2 regions of the Nocardioides sp. NPDC023903 genome follow, and region 1 is predicted to be linked to the other one. Evidence: riboswitches for the same ligand, from Rfam matches in the RefSeq annotation. Region 1 holds a riboswitch; the other holds the start of a gene.
The links. Region 1 has a riboswitch for thiamine pyrophosphate ahead of AB0F44_RS05085 (thiamine phosphate synthase). Riboswitches for the same ligand answer to the same signal wherever they lie in the genome.

Region 1 (10,527 bases):
ACCGCGCCGGCGGCCGGCGCCGCGGGCATCACGGGCGCCTGCCCCGCGATCGGCAGGTCCTGCGTGATCGGCTCCAGGTCGGCGTACGTCTTGGCCTTGTAGGTCTCCTCGAGCCGCTCCTCGAGCTCGTCGATGTCCAGCCGGCCCTCGCCCGCGGCCTCGCGCAGGATCTCGGCCACCGCATGGCGGTCGGCATCGCTGACGCGCAGGTCGGCTCGGCGTGGCTGGCCGGGGTGCGGTTCAGGGAGTCCCATGATCCTGAATGCTATCGGCGTAGGTGTCGCCCGTCTCTCAGGTTCAACCCTGAGACTGGGCACTGACCGATTGGTGCGTACCCCAGTAAATAGTGGGTACTCCCGCAGCCGGGCGATGTCCTCCAGCATGGATGACGTGTCAGAAACCAATCGAAACTCGATCCCTTCGACCGACATCAGCGTGCTCGGCCTCGGCGCGATGGGCAGCGCGCTGGCGAGCGCGTTGCTCGACGCCGGCCGTTCCGTGACCGTCTGGAACCGTACGCCTGGCCGCGCCAAGGACCTGGTGGCCCGCGGCGCCGGTGCCGCGGACTCGGTCCCCGCGGCGGTGCTGGCCAGCCCCGTGGTCATCGCCTGCCTGCTCGATCACTCCTCCGTCGAGGAGACCCTCGGTCTGGCCACCGGCGAGCTGCGTGGCCGCACCCTGGTCAACGTCACGACCACGACGCCGAACGAGTCGCGTGCGCTCGCCTCCTGGGCGGCCGAGCACGGCATCGACTACCTCGACGGCGCCATCATGGCCGTGCCCGCCATGATCGGGGCCCGCGCGGGCCAGATCTTCTACAGCGGCTCGCGGGCTGCGTACGACGCCCTCCTGCCGACGCTCGACGTCTGGGCCACGAGCGAGTTCCACGGCGAGGACGCCGGCCGGGCGTCGCTGGTGGACCTGGCGATGCTGTCGGGGATGTACCAGATGTTCACGGGCTTCTTCCACGGTGCCGCGATGGTCGCCACCATGGGGATGAGCGCGTCGGACTTCGCCGCTCGACAGGCCGCGTTCCTCGCCGCCATGACCGGGGAGCTCGCCGGCTACGCCAAGGTCATCGACGGCGGCGACTACACCGTCGCGGGCCAGCAGAGCCTGGAGTTCTCCGACCTCTCGCACATCGTGCGTGCCAGCGAGGAGCAGGGGATCGATCCCGCCCCGATCGCTGCCGTCCAGGCGCTGATCGCCAGACAGATCGATGCGGGGTACGGCTCGGAGGGGCTGCCCCGGGTCGTCGAGAGCCTGCGCGCCGAGGGGTAGCTCTGGGGGCGGCGGGGCCTTGGCCGCCGGTCGGCCAGGGCCCCGCCGAGTCAGGTCAGTCGGCGAGCGGGAGATACACGCGGCTGCCCGCTGCCGCGAACTCCTTCGACTTCTCCAGCATCCCCGCCTCGATCTCCTCGGCGGACGCGCCGTCCTTTCCACCGAAGCGGTCGCGTACGTCCTGGCTGATCTTCATCGAACAGAACTTCGGGCCGCACATGGAGCAGAAGTGGGCGGTCTTGGCGTTCTCGGCCGGCAGGGTCTCGTCGTGGAAGCTCTCCGCGGTGACCGGGTCCAGCGAGAGGGCGAACTGGTCACGCCAGCGGAACTCGAAGCGCGCCTTGGAGAGCGCGTCGTCGTGGTCGCGGGCGCCGGGGTGACCCTTGGCGATGTCGGCGGCGTGGGCGGCGAGCTTGTAGGTGATCACGCCGGTCTTCACGTCGTCCCTGTCCGGCAGGCCGAGGTGCTCCTTGGGGGTGACGTAGCAGAGCATCGCGGTGCCGTGCATGGCGATCGTGGCCGCGCCGATGGCGCTGGTGATGTGGTCGTAGCCGGGCGCGATGTCGGTGGCGAGCGGGCCCAGCGTGTAGAACGGCGCGCCGTGGCACCACTCCTGCTGCAGGCGTACGTTCTCCTCCACGAGGTTGAGCGGGACGTGGCCGGGGCCCTCGACCATGACCTGTACGTCGTGCTCCCAGGCGCGCTCGGTGAGCTCGGCCAGCGTCCGCAGCTCGGAGAGCTGGGCCTCGTCGTTGGCGTCGGCGGTGGAGCCCGGGCGGAGGCCGTCGCCGAGGGAGAAGGCGACGTCGTACTGCTTGAAGATCTCGCAGAGCTCGTCGAAATGGGTGTAGAGGAAGCTCTCCTCGTGGTGCGCGAGGCACCAGCCGGCCATGATCGAGCCGCCGCGGCTGACGATGCCGGTGACGCGGTTGGCCGTGAGCGGGACGTAGCGGAGGAGTACGCCGGCGTGGATCGTCATGTAGTCGACGCCCTGCTCGGCCTGCTCGATGACGGTGTCCCGGAACACCTCCCAGGTCAGCTTGTCGGCCTCGCCGTTGACCTTCTCCAGGGCCTGGTAGATCGGGACGGTGCCGATCGGGACGGGTGAGTTGCGCAGGATCCACTCGCGGGTGGTGTGGATGTCGTCGCCGGTGCTCAGGTCCATCACCGTGTCGGCACCCCAGGTGATCGCGTGGGTGAGCTTGTCGACCTCTTCCGCGATGCTGCTGGTGACCGCGGAGTTGCCGATGTTGGCGTTGATCTTCACCAGGAACCGCTTCCCGATGATCATCGGCTCGGACTCGGGGTGGTTGACGTTGTTGGGGATGATCGCCCGGCCCGCCGCGACCTCCTCGCGGACCAGCTCGGGGTCGCAGCTCTCGCGCACCGCGACGTAGGCCATCTCCTTGGTGATGATGCCCTGTCGCGCGTAGTGCATCTGCGAGATGTTCTTGCCCTTCCGGGGCTGCCGGCGCTCGCCCTGCCACTCCTGGGTGGCTTCGCCGCGGCGTACCGCGGTCTTGCCGTTGTCCCGGAGGTCCGTCGGGCGTCCCTCGTACTGCTCGGTGTCGCCGCGCTCCTCGATCCATTCGAGGCGGCGGGGCGGGAGGCCCTGCTCCGGAGCGGAGCCGGGGCCCTCGGTGCAGTAGCGGTCGAAGGTCTCGCCGTTGGTGAGCGCGACCCGGGTCACCGGGACCTTCAGGTCGCCGATCTCGAGGCGGGTGTGGGCGGGGTGGACGGTCATGCGGTCTCCTTGGTGTGGGCGATCGGTCCTCGGCCGCGGCCGAGGGTCCAGTGCTGGCTTCTGGTGAGCTGTCGGATGACGTACGCAGCGGCCTGCTCCGCCGCTTCGTGCAGCGGGGCGCCGTAGGCGAGGTGAGCGGCCAGGGCCGAGCTGTAGGTGCAGCCGGTGCCGTGGTCGTTGTTCGTGGGGACGGCGGGGTGAGTGAGCGGGATCGGCGGCTTCCCCGGCTCGGCGAGCCAGTCTGTGCATGTCCCCGTTGCCTCCGGGTCGCCTCCGGTGACGATCACGGCGCACCCGCTGGTCGAGCCATCAGCGAGAGCAACCGCCAGCCCCTCGGGCGATCCGTCGCGCCCGGCCAGGGCCCGGGCCTCGTCGAGGTTGGGGGTGACGACGGTGGCGACGGGGAGCAGATGGTCGAGATAGGCGCGGCGTACGTCCTCGCCGCCGAGCACCGCGCCGGAGGTGGCGACCAGGACGGGGTCGACGACGAGAGGCCGGTCGGCGCAGAGACGCGCGACGAGCTCGACCGCCTCGGCGCTGCCGAGCATGCCGGTCTTGACCGCCGCGACCGGAAGATCGTCGAAGACGGCGCGGAGCTGAGCCTCGACGGTGGCGATCGGGACGGCGTGGATGTCGCTGACCCCGGTTGTGTCCTGGGCGGTGACGGCGGTGATCACGCAGGCTCCGTGCACGCCGAGCGCGGCGAAGGTGGCCAGATCGGCCGCCGTACCCGCCGCTCCCCCGGAGTCGGTGCCCGCGACGGTGAGAGCGACCGGCGGGTTCATGACGCCACCGCCGCAGTGCCGAGGGCGGCCAGCAGGTCACGTACGACCTCGGCCGGCTCCTCCGCGCGCATCACCGCGCCCATCACAGCCACGCCATGGGCCCCGGCCGCCACCGCCTCGGCGGCGTTGTCCGGGGTGATCCCACCCAGCGCGTACGTCGGGAGCGGCAGGTCTCCGAACGCATCCGGTCCGAGCGGCGGCCCGTAGCCGGGCTTGGACTCGGTCAGCGCGTACGGGCTCAGCATCGCGTAGTCGAACCCCTCCTCGGCCGCGGTGGCGACCTCGGTGGCGCTGTGGCAGCTGCGACCGCGGTGTAGTCCTACGGGTGAGGTGTTGCAGCTCGCGGATGCGGGCAGGTGCAGGCCCACTGCGGCGGGTAGAGCGGTGTGGGCGGCGATCACGTTCAGGCCGAGTCCGGCGAGCAGGTCGGCCAGCTTTGCTCGATGCTCCAGGGGCTCGTCGAGCTCACGGAGCACGACGTGGGTCAGGCCGGCCTCGGCGCACGCTGCCATCGTCGCGAACAGGCTGCGGCCGAGCGGCAGCTGGGAGCGGTCGGTGAGGACGAGCAGTCGCGGTAGCGCGCTCATGCGATCCGGCCCTCCATCGGCGAGGAGGCCCGGGCGACCGCCTGCCGCGGGATCCGGCCGGCGGCGCGGGCGGTGTACCCGGCCTCGACGGCCAGGCGCAGCGCGTGAGCCATCCCGACCGGATCGTCGGCGCGGGTCACCGCGGTGGCGGCGAGGACGGCGGCGCAGCCGAGCTCCATCGCCAGGGCCGCGTCCGAGGCCGTCCCGACACCGGCATCGAGCACGACGGGCACGGACACCGCGGCGACGACCGCCTCGATCGCGTACGGGTTCAGCAGCCCCAGCCCCGACCCGATCGGCGAGCCGAGCGGCATCACCGCCGCGCAGCCGGCGTCCTCGAGCCGGCGGGCGAGGACGGGGTCGTCGGTGGCGTACGGAAGGACCGTGAAGCCCTTGCGCACCAGCTGCTCGGCGGCCTCGACGAGCTCGACGGCGTCGGGCATCAGCGAGGTCTCGTCACCGATCACCTCCAGCTTGACCCAGTCGGTCTCCAGCGCCTCGCGGGCGAGCTCGGCGGTCAGCACGGCCTCGCGTGCCGAGAGGCAGCCCGCGGTGTTGGGCAGGATCGGCACCTCCGCCGCGCGCAGTGTCTCGAGCAGTCCACCGGACGCGGTCGAGGACGTACGCCGCATCGAGACCGTCACCAGACCGGGCTCGGCAGCGTCGATGACGTCGGGGAGCAGGGCCAGGTTGGGCAGGCCGCCGGTGCCGAGGAAGAGGCGTGAGGAGAGCTCGCGCCCGGCGATCTTCAGGCTGGTCATCGGTGGGGTGGTCATCCGCCCTGCACCGCCGTCACGATCTCGACGACATGACCGTCCTGGAGCTGCCATCGCGCCCAGTCGTCGCGCGGCACGATCTCCTCGTCCACGGCGACGGCGATGCCACTCGGCCGCCGGTCGCCGGTACGTGCCTCGAGCAGGTCGGCAACGGTGCCGCTGACCTCCGTCGGCTCGCTGTTCACGGTGATCTTCATCCGTCCTCCTTCATCCGGAACCGGCGCGGATCGACCGCGGGCTCCACTGACCCTGTCTCGATGTGGTCGGCCACCAGCTGCGCGATGAGCGGCGCCAGCAGGACCCCGTTGCGGTAGGCGCCCGCGGCGAGCACGACGCCCGGCTCGTGGGTCGGACCGACCAGCGGGAGGTTGTCGGCGGTCCCGGGGCGGTCCCGCGAGGTCACCTCCACCACGCTCGCGCGGTCGAGCGCCGGCACCACCCGGCGGGCGGAGTCGAGCAGCCTCCACACGCCTTCGACGGTCGGCAGCAGCGGACCGTCGCGCTCCTCGGTGGTGGCCCCGATGACCACCTCGTCGCTGTCGATCCGCGGCACCACGTAGATCTGCTCGCCGTGCGCCCAGGCCCGCACCGTCCGCTCCACTCGCTCCTGCGTCCGCACGCGCACCACATCGCCGCGCACCGGGCGGATAAGGGAGGAGTACGGAGCGGGCAGCTTCGCGCCGGTCGCGATGACGGTGACCGTGTTGGTCTCGACACGCCGTCGTTCGTCCCTCACGACGGCGGCTCGACCAGCGGTTCCGTCGGTCGAGCCGCCGGAGCCGCTAGGCGGAGGCGTGTCGAGACCAACACGGTCCCCGACCCGATCGAGCAGGGCCGCGACGACCGCACGCGGGTCGACGGAGTGGTCCTCGGCGAGGAAGGCCCCGCCCGCCACGCGGCCGAGTCCGGGTTCACGGGCGAGCAGTTCGCGGCGTAGGAGCCTCTCGTAGGAGACCCCGGCGAGATCGAGCACCGAGAGCTGCCGCTCGACCTGCTGGACGTCCCCGGCATCGAGGCCGACCAGCAGGGTCCCGCGGGTGTGCACGGGCACCCCGAGCCGGGCGGCGAAGTCGGGCCAGAGCGCCAGGGACGACAGACAGAGCCGGGTCAGCTTTTCCTCGCCGTACCAGGCCTCACCGGCCGGGCTGAGCATGCCGGCCGCGGCGTACGACGCCCCCGAGCCCGGCGCCGGATCGACCACCGTGACCTCGTGCTCACGGCGGATCAGCTCGTCGGCCACGGAGAGCCCGACGATCCCGGCACCGAGGATCCGCGCCCGCATCAGCCGACGGCTTCCACGAGCTCCTTCGCGGCCTGGCGTGGGTCGGGTTGTCGCCAGAGCCCGCCGATCACGGCGACCCCGTGGGCACCGGCGGCGCGTACAGCCCCGGCGGAAGCCGTCGAGATCCCGCCGATCGCGATCAGCGGGAGGACACCGGCAGCGTCGGAGACCGCGGAGACCCCCAGCGGGTCGGGGAGCCCGGCCTTGGAGGTGGTGGCGAAGATCGGGCCGAAGCCGGCGTAATCCGCGCCCACGGCGGCGGCCGCCTCGACCGCGGCACGGTCCCGGCAGGTCGCGCCGATGACCAGCCCCGGAGCGACGGCGTCGGCGATCCGCCGGGCCTCGGCCAGCGGAAGGTCGGAGGCACCGAGGTGGACGCCGTGCGCACCGGACGCGAGCGCCACGTCGAGCCGGTCGTCGACCACCACACAGGCGTCGTACGCACCGACCCGCTCGATCACGGTCGCCGTCAGAGCGAGCAGCTCCCGGGTGGTCGCGGCCTTGTCCCGGACCTGGAAGCCGGCGACCCCGGCCTCGGCGAAGTCGGGCAGCAGGGCGAGGTCATCGGTCGAGGAGACCAGACAGAAAATACGTGGAAGAAGCACAACCAATCACTTCCTTCGCCGGCATGATCCGGATCAGGTGTAACGGTCGGAGCGGCTCCAGCTCCCTCTCAGCCCGCTGCCGCGGACTCCCGTGTGGACGTCTCCGACCATAGCGCGCATCCCCGAGCGGCCGCAGCCCGAGGGCCCGCACAGCGGGATACTTCTAGTAGGTCGAGATCCGCAGCGCCCGCATCTTGGCGTACAGCGTGGTGCGCGAGATGCCGAGCTCGCGGGCGACCGCGGCCTTGTTGCCGTCGTGCTTGATCAGCTCGTGCAGGATGACGTCGCGCTCGGCCTGGTCGAGCGGCCGGACGGCCGCCCGCGGCCCCGGCACGGAGCCGAGCTTCGGCGGCAGGTCGGCGGCGACGATCGCGCCGAACCGACGGCGGGCGGCGGCATGTGCGAGCACGGCCCGCAGCTCGCGTACGTTGCCCGGCCAGCGGTGCTCGACCAGCATCCGCTCGACGCCGGGCGTCAGGAAGGCGTCCGGGTTGATCCCGGAGAGCAGCTCTCGGGCCAGCCCGGGGATCTCGTCGCGCCGCGCCGCCAGCGGCAGCTTCTCCTCGACGCGGGAGGCCAGCGCGGCCACCGCCGCGGTGTGCTCGGAGAGCTCCGCCAACGGGGCCGAGACCATCACCACGTGGGCGCGCGTCCGGCTCTCCAGCGCATCCGCGACGACACCGAGGAGCGCGTCGGAGAGCAGCTCGAGGCCGTCGATGATGACGGTGCCCACTCCGGCCGCCATCCGGCGCCGGAACTGCTTGGCCCAGTTGCCGTCGCCCTCCAGGACCGTCGTGGCGCCGGTGAGCAGAGTGATCGGCGACGACGGCGCGAGCTCCCTGGCCAGCGACGTACGTCCGGACCCCGGAGGTCCGGCCACCAGGATCGTCCCCGGCTCCCGTGCCTCCTCGGTCATCGCGCTGACCGAGAGCCCACGTCGCGGCTCGCGGGGCTCGATGCGTACCAGCGCGGCCAGCCGGCGGGTGTCGAGCACCTCGGCATGCACATGGACCGACTCCCCCGACTCCAGGTTCATGTCCATGACCGTCGCCCCCGGAAGATGTACGTCCTGGAGCAGGATCCGCAGCACGGCGATATCCGCGCCGGTCAGGGTGTCCTGGGCCGTCTGGTTGGCCACGGTCAGGTTCTCGCCGACCGCGACCAGCGCACCCCGGCACGCCACCACGGCCTCATGGAAGGCCAGGAGCAGCTGCTTGTCGGTGGTGCGGCTGCCGTCCTGGAGACGCCGCTGGATGTCGGTCACCGCGCGCTGCACCACCGGCCGCAGGAGCGGGTTGGCGTCGCTGGCCAGGGAGGTGATGTCGAGGACGCCCTCGATCCGGTGGGTCACCGGGTGCCGGATCGGCATCGCGAAGCAGCTGAAGTCGCGTAGCATCTCGGCGAAGTGCTCGGGGCCGTGCACCAGCACCGGCAGCCTGGTCTCGAGCGCGGTTCCCGGCGCGTTCGTGCCGAGCCGCTCCTCGAGCAGGCTGGCACCCAGGTCCACCCCGAGGCCGTCGAACGCCCTCGCCACCTGCGCCCGGCCGCACCAGCGGTGCACGATCCGGCAGTCCCGGTCGACCAGCAAGGTGGCGTACGTCGTGCCGTCGAGGTTCTCGGCCAGCTCGTTCAGGACCGGATCGGCTGCCACGTAGAGGGATCCGTGCGGGTCGATGTCGACCGGTGAGAGCGAACCGTGGGCGCGCACCGGGTCGACCCCGGCGAGCCGCGAGCGATGCCACGACGCGGCGATCCGCTCCGGCGCTGACGGTTCAGGCGACGACGGGTCATGCGATGACGTCGTGGTCGGCACAGCATCCCCCCATCGAATGTGGCTTACGTCACATTAACCGGCGGTCCTGTCGACCGGAAGCGAACTGTTCAGGTTCTGAACACCCGGCGGCCGACGGCGCTGGGACTGTGGCAAGGATCCCCCGCTCCCATCCCGGAACACGCTAGGAGTCAGCATGAAGACCAAGGCTGCAGTCGTCTACGAACCCGGCAAGCCGATCGTGATCGAGGAGCTCGACCTCGACAAGCCCCAGGCGGGCGAGGTGCTGATCCGCTACACGCATGCCGGGCTGTGCCACTCCGACGTGCACATCGCCCACGGTGACCTCGAGGCCCGGCTGCCGATGGTCCTCGGTCACGAGGGCGCCGGCGTCATCGAGGAGGTCGGCCCCGGCGTCACCCGGGTCAAGGCCGGCGACCGCGTGGTCTGCTCCTTCATCCCCAACTGCGGCACCTGTCGCTACTGCTCCAACGGCCAGCAGTCGATCTGCGACATGGGCGCGACCATCCTCGAGGGCTACCTGCCGGGTGAGCGGTTCCCGATCACCGGACCCGCTGGGCAGTACGGCGCGATGTGCATGCTCGGCACGTTCAGCCAGTTCGGGGTCATCCACCAGAACTCGGTGGTCAAGGTCGACGACGACCTCTCGCTCGAGTCGGCCGTGCTGGTCGGCTGCGGCGTACCCACCGGCTTCGGGTCCGCGGTCAACACCGCGGCGGTCAAGCCCGGCGACACCGTCGTGGTCTACGGCATCGGCGGCATCGGCATCAACGCCGTCCAGGGCGCGCGACTGGCCGGCGCGAAGTACGTCGTCGCCGTCGACCCGCTGGAGAACAAGCGCGAGGCCGCGCTCCAGCTCGGCGCCACCCACGCCTTCGCCGACGCCGCCTCCGCGCTGGCCGAGGTCACCAACCTGACCCGCGGCCAGCTCGCCGACTCCGCCATCCTCACCCAGGGCCTGGTCACCGCCGAGAACGTCACCGACGGCTTCGACGCGATCGGCAAGGGCGGGGTGCTTGTCCTCACCGGTCTCAACAAGCTCACCGAGCCGACGATCCAGCTCTCCGGCGCGGTGACCACGCTGTTCCGCAAGACGATCAAGGGCAGCCTGTTCGGCGACTGCAACCCGACGTACGACATCCCGCGGATCCTGGGGCTCTACCAGAAGGGCGACATCAAGCTCGACGAGCTGATCACCCGCACCTACACGCTCGAGCAGGTCAACGAGGGGTACGACGACCTGCTCAACGGAGCCAACATCCGCGGCGTGGTCGTCCACGACCACTCCTGAGGTTGTCGCTTCCCCTGGTCACGGTCCTGGTCTCGGTCCTGGTCTCGGCTCCGGAGCCGACGCCGGGACCGGGGCCGTGGCGGCGTACGATTCTCTTCCGTGGCTGACGTTGAGTTCCGATACTCCGACCTCCTCCCGACCGGCAAGGACGACACTCCTTACCGCTTGATCACGAGCGAGGGGGTGGAAGAGATCGAGGTCGACGGGCGCAAGTTCCTCAAGGTCGACCCCGAGGCGATCCGCCGGCTGACCGCCGAGGCGATGAAGGACATCAACCAGTACCTCCGCCCGGCCCACCTCCAGCAGCTCCGCAAGATCATCGACGACCCCGAGGCCTCCGGCAACGACCGCTTCGTCGCGCTCGACCTGCTCAAGAACGTCAAC
Region 2 (10,527 bases), on a different contig from region 1:
GCGTCAGCAGCGCCCACACGCCGGCGACGATCAGGATCTCGTTGAGGATGTAGACCGGCCACGGCCCCAGCAGGTCGAGCATCGATCCCGACTCCGGCTTGAAGCGCAGGTAGCCGTAGTTGGCGTCGAGGACGAGATTGAGGACGTACGCCACGGCGGCCCACGCCGCCGTGGTCGCGACCGCCCAGCCGTAGTCGCGCCACTTCGGTAGCAGCTTGAGCCCGAAGATCAGGTAGACCGCGGCGATCACGATCATCAGGTGCTGACCCCAGAAGGTGAAGTAACTGACGTCCGGGAAGTCCATGACGTCCGGGGTGAAGACGCCCTGCGTGGTCAGCGTGAGGCCCCAGAAGCAGGTCAGCGCGGTCGGGTAGGGATGGTGGGTCCACAGCGCGAACGCCGCCGCGACCCACGCCAGGTCGCACAGATGGATCGGCAGATCGATGAAGAGATCGAAGTCGGTGACCCACTCGTGGGCCTGCAACGGGATCGTCGTCAGCGGGATCGCGAGCGCGAATCCTCGTGAGAATTTCGACGGTTTCGCCTCGGCCCGCTGTCGTCTGCCCAGCCAGACGACAGCCACGATCCCCGCTGTGAGCAGGGACAACGGCACCAGGTGGGCCGGACCGTAAGCCTGCATATCGGAAGTCTGACGGGATTCTCGAAAAAGTTCTTCCCAACCCGCGTCATGAGTCCGCGGGTGGCCCGTTTCATCGGCGAGAAGGTCGTCCACCGGTGGGGGGTGGACGACCTCTCCAACACCGAGGTTGGTGTGGCGGTCCCTCTGAATGCACACTGCGGGGGTGGTGTGCAATCAGAGGGACGCCTCGCTTTTGGGTGCTCTCAGGGGGCCGTTCCGGTCACCGCGGTCGCGTAGAGGTCCTCGTCGTGATGGATCTCCGCGACGAGCCCCCGCTCCCGCATCAGGCTCGCGGTGATGGGTGCCTGCTCCTGGCCGGACTCGATGACGAGTACGCCGCCGGGCGCCAGATGCTTCGGGGCCTGCTCGATCACGCGCCGCTGGATGTCGAGCCCGTCCGCGCCGCCGTCGAGGGCGACGTGGTGCTCGTGGTCGCGCGCCTCGGGCGGCATGTTCCGGATCTGGTCGCTCGGCACGTAGGGAGCGTTGGCCACGATCACGTCGAGCTCGAGGTCGTGGGGGAGCGGGTCGTAGAGGTCACCCAGGAGCACGCGGTTCGGTGGCAGGTTCTCGCGAGCGCACTCGACTGCCGCCGGGTCGATGTCGGTGGCCCAGACCTCCGCGTCCGGGAGACGTGCCGCGATGGCGGCGCCCAGCGCTCCGGTCCCGCAGCCGAGATCGAGAACCTTCAGGGCTGCGCCTGGCTCGGCCGTCCGGCAGGCGAGCTCGACCATCAGCGCCGAGCGCTGCCGGGGCACGAACACCCCCGGCGCGACCCGGATCCGGAGCCCGCAGAACTCGGCCCAGCCCAGGATGAGCTCCAACGGCTCGCCGGCCACGCGGCGTACGACCATCTCCTCCCGCTCCTGGGCGGAGACCGGGGCGGACTCGAGCAGTGCCGCCTCGTCCTCGGCGAAGACGCAGCCGGCGGCGCGGAGACGGGCGACGAGCCCCGGATCGGGAGATGTGGAGGTCATTGGAGAAGATTGGCACGTGGACGCCGTGACCCTGATCGGATTTATCGTGGCCGGATATGCCGCGTTCGTGACGATCGCGGCGGTGCTCGGCGTGGTGCTGAAGGCGCCCCGGCCGAAGTGGCTGGACCAGGTGGCGTGGATGCTGGAGATCCTGGCGGTCGTGCTCGCGATCGGGGCGCTGGCGGCGTGGTCGGGCGGGCGCAAGCCGGAGTCGCTGTCGACCTTCCTGGGCTACCTCGGCGCGCTGGTGTGCCTGATGCCGCTCGCGCTGCAGACGATGCGTACGGACCGCTCGACGTGGTCCTCGGGCGTGATCGCGGCGGCGGCCCTGGCGACGGGCGTCGTGGCCGTACGCGTCATGATGGTCCGGTGACCGCGACCTCGCCCGCCAAGACTCGTTCCGGTCCGCACCTGGTGCTGCTGACCGTCTACGCGATCTTCGTGCTCGCCGCCGGAGCCCGGTCGTTGGTGCAGGTCTTCACCGCCTTCGACGAGGCCCCGATCGCCTACTCGCTCTCCGTGGTCGCGGCGGCGACGTACGTCGCGGGCTGGTTCGCGATCCGCCGCGCGGCCGCCGGGTCGGCGGGCTTCGCGAAGATCATGCTGTGGATCGAGCTGGCCGGGGTGGTCGTCGTCGGTGTCCTGTCCTTGGCCGTGCCGTCGTGGTTCCCGGATGACTCGGTATGGTCGAAGTTCGGGAGCGGATACGGTTTCGTTCCTGCCCTGTTGCCGATCCTGGGCCTGCTCTGGCTCTGGAAGGTCAACCCGAAGGAGACGGATGAGTCAGTCGACAGCCACCGCCATCTCGCCTGACTCGGGGGAGCACTGGTCCGCTCCGGGAGCATGGACGGTCGCCGACGGCGTGCATCGGATCCCGCTGCCGCTGCCGATGGACGGGCTCAAGGCGGTCAACATCTACGTCCTCGAGGGCGACGACGGGCTCTCGCTGGTCGATGGTGGCTGGGCGATCACCGAGGGACGTACGGCGCTCGAGTCCGGGCTGAAGAAGCTCGGCTTCGAGTTCGGCGACATCCGGCGCTTCCTGGTCACCCACGTGCATCGCGACCACTACACCCTCGCCTCGGTGCTCGGTCAGGAGTTCGGCGCGGACGTGCTGCTCGGCGCCGGCGACCGGCCCACCCTCGAGCTCACCAACGGCGACCTCGACGGCTGGGTCTCGACCGACCGGCTGCTCGCCCATGCCGGAGCGCACGAGCTGGCCGCGGAGTGGGCGGCCAACCCGCCGCCCGCGCCCGATCTGTCCCACTGGCGGATGCCCGACCGGTGGCTGGAGGGCGACGTACGCCTCGACGTGGCTGGCCGCGATCTCGACGCCGTGCACACCCCGGGGCACACCCAGGGCCACTACGTCTATGCCGATCTGGCCGGCTCGGTCCTGTTCGCCGGCGACCACGTGCTACCCACGATCACGCCGTCGATCGGCTTCGAGCCGGTGCCGGTCATCGACCCGCTGGGCGACTTCATGGCCTCGCTGACCAAGGTCCGGACCCTGCCCGACCTGCGCCTTCTCCCCGCCCACGGCCCGGTCGCCTCGTCGTCGCACGCCCGCGTCGACGAGCTCCTGGCCCATCACGAGTCGCGGCTGGCCCAGTCGCTGGCGTCCTTGCGCGCCGGTCGGCGCTCAGCGCTCGAGGTCGCCAACGACCTCGGCTGGACCCGCCACGAGCGCGCCTTCGCCGAGCTCGACTTCTTCAACGCCGGCCTCGCGGTCATGGAGACCAAGGCCCATCTCGAGCTGTTGGCCGCCCGCGGTCAGGCGACCCGCGAGGAGACCGAGACCAGCGTTCTGTTCGCCCCCGTCAGCGTGTGAGTCGCATCGGCGTGTGCGGGATGCCGTCCTCGAGGAACTCCTCGCCGTCCTTCACGAACCCGAACTTGGCGTACCAGCCGGCCAGCGGCGACTGAGCGTCGAGGACGATGTCGCGGTCGGTGAGGGCCTCGACGGCGGCGGTCATGATCACGTCGGCCAGGCCCTTGCCGCGGTGGGCGGGGGCGAGGACGACGCGGCCGATCCGCCACACGTCGCCGTCATCGAGGATGCGGGCGGTGCCGGCGAGCTGGTCGCCGTCGCTCAGCACCACGTGACGCGTCCCGGGCTCGAGGTCGCGACCGTCCAGGTCGAGGTAGGGGCAGTCCTGCTCGACGATGAAGACCTCCTGGCGCAGCCGCCACAGGGCGTACGCGGTCTTCGGGGAGAGGTCGTCGAAGGACGAGATGGCGACGTCGGTCATGGGTGGATTCTCGCAACCAGTAGTGTTGGTGGGAACAGACAGGGGAGGCCGGAAGGCCTGAGAGTGCGGCGAACAGCGCCGCAGACCCTCCGAACCTGCTCCGGTTGATACCGGCGAAGGGAGTCAGAAATGCGCATGCGTACGCCTGCCATCGCTGCCACTGCTATCTCCGCTCTGCTGCTGTCCGCGTGCGGCGGCAGCCCCGCCGAGCCGGACGCCAAGCCGTCGAGCGGCGCCGACGACAAGACCGTCGTGCTGCTGACCCACGACAGCTTCACGCTGCCGAAGGAGGTGCTGGCCGAGTTCACCGAGAAGACCGGCTACACCGCCGAGATCCGGCACGCGGGCGACGGTGGCGAGCTGACCACCAAGATCGCCATGGACACCGGCAACCCCGACGGCGACGCGGTCTTCGGCGTCGACAACACCTTCGCCAGCAGGGCGATCGACCAGGGGGCGCTGGAGGCCTACACGCCTGAGACCGTCCCGGCCGGGGTTGACGAGTTCAACCTCCCCGGGGACGAGAAGCACTTCCTCACCCCGGTCGACAACGGCAGCGTGTGCGTCAACATCGACACCGAGTGGTTCGCGGCGAAGAAGCTGACGCCGCCGGAGTCGCTCGACGACCTGGCCGAGCCTGCGTACAAGGACCTCTTCGTGACCCCGGGCGCGGCGACGTCGACGCCGGGGATGGCGTTCCTGCTGGCCACGATCGCCGAGTACGGCGAGGACGGCTGGGCGGACTACTGGGGCAAGCTGATGGACAACGGCACCAAGGTCGTCGACGGCTGGGACCAGGCCTACTACTCCGACTTCACCCAGGGCGGGGGCAAGGGGACGCGACCGATCGTCCTGTCGTACGACTCCTCGCCGGCCTTCACCGTCAAGGACGGCAAGACGACGACCAAGGCACTGCTCGACACCTGCTTCCGGCAGGTCGAGTACGCCGGTGTGCTCAAGGGCGCCGACCATCCCGAGGGCGCCCAGGCGCTGATCGACTTCATGCTCTCCGACAGCGTGCAGGGGGCGTTGCCGGAGAGCATGTACGTGTTCCCCGTCTCCTCCGGCGTCGAGCTGCCCGCCGACTGGGCGAAGTTCGCGCAGCAGCCGACTTCGCCACTCTCCGTCGAGCCTGAGGAGATCGACGAGAACCGGGAAGCGTGGCTGGCGACCTGGAGTGACACGATCGCGCAGTGAGCTCCACCCGTCGTGCTGTGACCCGGCGAATCGGGACCCTGGTCGCGCTCGCCGCTCTCCCGGTGGCCGTGCTGGCGGTCTTCTTCGTCCTGCCGGTCATCGGGATGGTGCAGCGCGGCCTGTTCTTCGAGGGATCGTTCGATCCTGCGGTCGTGACCAGGATCCTGGGGCGCCCGGAGATCCAGCGGGCACTCTGGTTCACGCTGTGGTCCTCGGGGCTGGCGACGGTGCTGAGCGTCGCGCTCGGGTTGCCGGCCGCGTTCGCGCTCCATCGGCTGAGCTTTCCGTTCCAGCGCGTCATTCGAGCGGGGCTGCTGGTGCCGTTCGTGCTCCCCACCGTCGTCGTCGGGGTCGCCTTCCGTGAGCTCATCGGCGAGGCGGGCTTGCTTGCCGGGTTGGGGCTCGACGGCACGCCGACCGCGATCATCCTCGGGCTGGTCTTCTTCAACGCCTCGGTCGTGATCCGCGCGGTCGGGGCGGCCTGGGAGTCGCTCGACCCGCGTCCCGGTGAGGCTGCTGCCGCGCTGGGCGCCTCGCCGGCACGGGTCCTCCTGACGATCACCCTGCCGGCGCTGCGTCCCGCGATCGTCTCCGCGGCGTCGGTGGTCTTCCTCTTCTGCGCGACCGCGTTCGGGATCGTGCTCACCCTCGGCGGGGTGCGCTACAACAGCATCGAGACCGAGATCTACAAGCTGACCTTCACTCTGTTCGACCTTCCCGGTGCCGCCGTGTTGTCGGTGCTCCAGCTGTTGGTCGTCATCGGGTTGCTGGTCGTGGCCGGCCGGCTGCGCTCGGTGCCGGATCCCGCGCAGTCCCGGGTCGTCGTACGCCGCCGGCGGGTCTCGCTGCGGGACCTCCCGGCCCTGTTGTCGACGTCGGTGCTGGTCCTGCTGGTCGCCGGGCCGCTGCTCGCCCTGCTGCTCGGGTCGCTGCGGGCCGATGACCGGTGGAGTCTCCGGAACTACACGGCCCTGCAGACTCCCGGGTTCGACCCGCCGCTGCCGGTGCCGGTCACGACCGCGCTGATGACCTCGCTGGCAGTCGCGGTGCAGGCGTCCCTGGTCGCGCTGGCTCTCGGGCTGCTGGTGGCGTTCGCGGTGACGCGCCGGTCCCGGTCGGTGGCCGAGCGTCGGGTGCGTTCCGTCCTGGACGGGCTGTTCATGGTGCCGCTCGGGGTCAGCGCCGTCACGCTGGGGCTCGGGCTCTACCTGACCCTCGGGTCGGCCCCGCTCGACTTCCGCGACGAGCCGTGGCTGGTGCCGCTGGCGCAGGCTCTGGTGGCGTTGCCCCTGGTGGTGAGGACGTTGGTGCCGGTCCTGGGGTCCGTCGACGACCGCCTCCGGCAGGCCGCCGCCGGGCTCGGGGCCGGGCCGTTGCGCGCGGTCATGACGGTCGACGTACCTGCCATCTGGAAACCGCTCCTCGCCTCCTCCGGGTTCGCCTTCGCGGCATCGCTCGGGGAGTTCGGCGCGACCTCCTTCCTCGTCCGCGAGGAGCGTCCCACCCTCCCTGTCGTCATCCTGCGGTTGCTCTCCCGTCCGGGGTCCGACAACTACGGCATGGCCCTCGCCGCCGCCTGCGTCCTCGCCGCCACCACCGCCGTCGTGATGCTCCTCGTCGAGCGTCTCCGCGTACCTTCGATCGGAGCACTGTGAACCAGGATCGAGGTTGCGATGCTGTCGCTGCGTGAGGTGTCGGTGGCGTACGACGGGAAGGCGGCCGTCTCGGACGTCAGTCTGGAGCTGGCGGACGGGGAGGTGCTGGCGCTGCTCGGGCCGTCGGGATCGGGGAAGTCGACGCTGCTGCGGGCCGTGGCCGGGTTGGAGCCGGCGACGGGGGAGATCAGCTGGGACGGGCGGGAGTTGCGCGGGGTGCCGACGCACAAGCGTGGCTTCGCGCTGATGTTCCAGGACGGGCAGCTGTTCTCGCACCTCAGCGTCGCGAACAACGTCGCCTACGCGATGCGGTTGCGCCGCATCCCGGCCGCCGACCGTACGAAGAAGGTGGCCGACCTGCTGGAGCTCGTCGGCCTGGGCGGCTACCAGGACCGCCTGCCCGGCACGCTGAGCGGTGGCGAGCGGCAGCGGGTCGCGCTGGCGCGTGCGCTCGCGGTCGAGCCGCGGCTGCTGCTTCTCGACGAGCCGCTCTCCGCCCTCGACGCCGGGCTGCGGGAGCGGCTCGCGGGCGACCTGCGACGGATCCTGCACGAGGCGGGCACCACCGCGCTGATGGTCACCCACGACCAGGAGGAGGCCTTCGCGGTCGCCGACCGGATCGCGCTGCTGCGCGACGGTCACCTGGTGCAGCAGGGGACCCTGCGGGAGGTGTGGGCGCGGCCGACGGACACCTGGGCCGCCCTGTTCCTGGGGTACGCCCGCGTGCTCGAGGGGCCGGCGGCGTACACGGTCCTGAAGGCCGCCGGGATGGCAACGGCCGGCGCGGTGGCGCTGCGCCGCTCCGCCTTCGTCGCCGATCCGGCCGGCCCGCTCACCGGCACCGTGGTCTCGGCCAGGGCTACGCCGGAGCTGCACCGGCTCGTCGTACGTCTCGATGACGTCGGTGAGGTCGACGCCGTCGCTGACTCGGCGCCGGCGCCGGGGGAGTCGGTCAGGCTGAGGGTCGAGCCGAATCGGCTGGCCGTCCCAGAATCTGTTGTCCCCGAATCGGCAGAGCGGCCACCCGCCATTTAAACTTAACGGCTATGTATCGCCGCGCTCAGATCTTCCTCGTGAGCAGCGCGCTGATCTTCGGCCTGATCGCAGTCGTAACCGCGCAGATCGTCGACAAGCGCATGCTCGACCCGGAGGGCTTCCTCGGACCGTCCTGGCTCCGTCTTCCCCTCCTCGTCGGAGCTGCGCTCCTCGTCGACCTCGTGCCACGGACGCTGTGGATGGCGAAGTTCAAGTGGAAGGACATGGGGCCGATCTTCAAGGAGCGGGTCCGCACCCACTGGACGCGTGAGCGGCTGACGCTCGTGGCGATGGGCATCGTCTGCTTCTACCTGGTCTACGTCTGCTACCGGAACCTCAAGTCGTTCCTGCCGTTCGTGGTGCCGGAGACCTACGAGTTCGACCACGAGCTGCACCTGATCGACAAGGCGGTGCTCTTCGGCGCCGACCCGGCGATCCTGCTCCACGACCTCCTCGGCACCGGCTGGGTGGCGTGGTTCCTCTCCTACATCTACATGTGGTTCCTGCCGCTGGTGCCGTTCGCCGTCGCCGGCTGGCTGGTGTGGTCGCGCAACCTCGCCTACGGCTACTGGTTCGTGAGCTCGCAGTGCATCGCCTGGATCCTCGGCACGGTCTCCTACTACTGCCTGCCGACGGTCGGTCCGGGCCTGCAGTACCCCTATCTCTACGCCGACCTGCCTGAGACGCCGGCGAGCACACTGATGGAGTCGCTGGTCTTCACCAGGCAACACGTCCTCTTCGACGTCGACGCCAACGTGGTGCAGTCGGTCGGTGGCTTCGCCTCGCTGCACTGCGGCATCACCCTGCTCGTGGCGCTGATGATCCAGGCCACGATCAACAACAAGATCGCCCGCTGGGCCGGCTGGATCAACTTCGGGATCACCGTCGTCGCGACCGTCTATTTTGGCTGGCACTACCTCGCCGATGACATCGCGGGCTGCATGATCGCGCTCGTCGCCTACTACTTCGGTGGGCTCGCAGCCGGCCAGAAGTTCCAGCGCAAGGGCGTACGCCGGCTCGTCGCGGAGTCCGACGAGATCGCCGACCGCGAGTCGAAGGTCGCCCACGAGCTGACCTGATCCGGGACCCGTCTCGGCTTAAGGTGGCGGTGTGACCGCCATCGATGCAGCCTCACTGACCGCACTTCTCGACGGGCGATATGCGGGAGTCCGGGAGGACGTACGCAAGTCCCTGATCGCGCGCGCCGACTTTCTCGACGAGGTCGAGGAACTGCCCCGGCCGGAGTATCGCGAGCGCGTACGGGAGGTGCTCCTCGATGTCTCCGCGACCGGTCTGACCGGGCTCGGGTTCCCGAAGGAGTACGGCGGGGGCGGTGACGTCGGCGCCTCCATCGCAGCCTTCGAGGAGATGGCCGGCGGCGACCTGTCGCTGCTGGTGAAGTCGGGCGTGCAGTTCGGGCTCTTCGGTGGCGCGATCCTGCAGCTCGGCACGGCGCGTCACCACGATCGCTATCTCGCCGACATCGTCTCCGGGCGCCTGCTCGGCTGCTTCGCGATGACCGAGCACGGCCACGGGTCCAACGTGGCCGCGGTGGGGACCGTGGCCACCTACGATCCGGCTGCGCAGGAGTTCGTCATCGAGACGACCCGGGAGGATGCGTACAAGGACTACATCGGCAACGCCGCGGCCCACGGTGAGGTCGCGGTCGTCTTCGCGCAGCTCGTGGTCGGCGGCGAGGAGCGTGGCGTCCATGCTCTGGTGGTGCCGATCCGGATCGACGGCGCGCCCGCTCCCGGCGTCCGGATCGAGGACGACGGGCCCAAGATGGGGCTCAACGGCGTCGACAACGGACGGCTGTGGTTCTCGGGCGTGCGGGTGCCGCGTACGTCTCTCCTGAACCGCTTCGCGGACGTCACCGAGGCCGGCGAGTACGTCTCCGAGATCGAGTCCGCCGGACGGCGCTTCTTCACCATGCTCGGCACGCTTGTGCAGGGCCGCGTCTCGGTCGGCGGCGCCGGGATCCGGGCATCGGAGGTCGCGCTGACGATCGCGGTCCGCTACGCGCTGCGCCGCCGGCAGTTCGAGGCGTCCTCGGACGCCGAGGAGTCGCTGCTCCTCGACTACGGCCAGCACCAGCGGCGACTGCTGCCGCTGGTCGCGCGGACCTACGCGCTGCGCTTCGCGCAGGAGGTCGTACGCGACGACCTGCACGACGTCTTCTCCGGCGTCGCCACCTCCGAGCACGCCCGGCGCGAGCTCGAGTCGCGAGCGGCCGGCACCAAGGCCCTGGCGACCTGGCACGCGACCCGGACGATCCAGGAGTGCCGGGAGGCCTGCGGCGGGGCGGGCTATCTGGCCGCCAACCGGTTCGCGGCCCTGAAGGCCGACACCGACGTCTTCACGACCTTCGAGGGCGACAACACGGTGTTGTTGCAGCTGGTCGCCAAGGGGCTGCTCACCAACTACTCCGGCGAGTTCGAGGAGATGGACCAGCTCGATCTGGTCCGCTTCGTGGCCGGTCTCGCCGTCGAGACGGTCCTGGAGCGGACCGCCGTGCACAAGCTGCTCGAGCGGGTCCGCGACGTCGTCCCCGTGGCAGGGGAGCGCGAGCCGGACATCCTCGACTCCGACTACCACCTGGCGATGCTGCGCTTCCGCGAGGAGCACATGCTCGCCGGCGTCGCCCGCCGCCTGCAGTCGGGGGTCAAGGCCGGGCGTGAGCCGGGGGCGGTCTTCTCGACCGTGCAGGACCACGTCATCGGCGTCGCTTACGCGCACGTGGAGCGGCTGATCCACGAGGCGTTCCGGGA

Region 2: it holds a riboswitch for thiamine pyrophosphate, as region 1 does, so the genes downstream of both, AB0F44_RS08810 (thiamine ABC transporter substrate-binding protein) here and AB0F44_RS05085 (thiamine phosphate synthase) in region 1, are expected to answer to the same signal.

Annotation. Positions count from the first base shown of each region.
Region 1 covers NZ_JBEZZS010000003.1:44,934-55,460, reverse strand. The annotation lists gene AB0F44_RS05125 (DUF1707 domain-containing protein) at 1-254, opposite strand, end outside; gene AB0F44_RS05120 (NAD(P)-binding domain-containing protein) at 382-1,281, shown strand; gene thiC (phosphomethylpyrimidine synthase ThiC) at 1,337-3,025, opposite strand; gene thiD (bifunctional hydroxymethylpyrimidine kinase/phosphomethylpyrimidine kinase) at 3,022-3,810, opposite strand; gene AB0F44_RS05105 (thiamine phosphate synthase) at 3,807-4,397, opposite strand; gene AB0F44_RS05100 (thiazole synthase) at 4,394-5,173, opposite strand; gene thiS (sulfur carrier protein ThiS) at 5,170-5,370, opposite strand; gene thiO (glycine oxidase ThiO) at 5,367-6,455, opposite strand; gene AB0F44_RS05085 (thiamine phosphate synthase) at 6,455-7,060, opposite strand; TPP riboswitch at 7,054-7,163, opposite strand; gene AB0F44_RS05080 (helix-turn-helix domain-containing protein) at 7,224-8,873, opposite strand; gene AB0F44_RS05075 (Zn-dependent alcohol dehydrogenase) at 9,028-10,143, shown strand; gene AB0F44_RS05070 (fumarate hydratase) at 10,243-10,527, shown strand, end outside.
Region 2 covers NZ_JBEZZS010000005.1:223,870-234,396, reverse strand. The annotation lists gene AB0F44_RS08840 (TIGR02206 family membrane protein) at 1-640, opposite strand, end outside; gene AB0F44_RS08835 (putative protein N(5)-glutamine methyltransferase) at 844-1,617, opposite strand; gene AB0F44_RS08830 (hypothetical protein) at 1,634-1,990, shown strand; gene AB0F44_RS08825 (hypothetical protein) at 1,987-2,430, shown strand; gene AB0F44_RS08820 (MBL fold metallo-hydrolase) at 2,396-3,448, shown strand; gene AB0F44_RS08815 (GNAT family N-acetyltransferase) at 3,438-3,869, opposite strand; TPP riboswitch at 3,900-4,008, shown strand; gene AB0F44_RS08810 (thiamine ABC transporter substrate-binding protein) at 4,005-5,066, shown strand; gene AB0F44_RS08805 (ABC transporter permease subunit) at 5,063-6,721, shown strand; gene AB0F44_RS08800 (ABC transporter ATP-binding protein) at 6,740-7,756, shown strand; gene AB0F44_RS08795 (phosphatase PAP2 family protein) at 7,768-8,835, shown strand; gene AB0F44_RS08790 (acyl-CoA dehydrogenase) at 8,867-10,527, shown strand, end outside.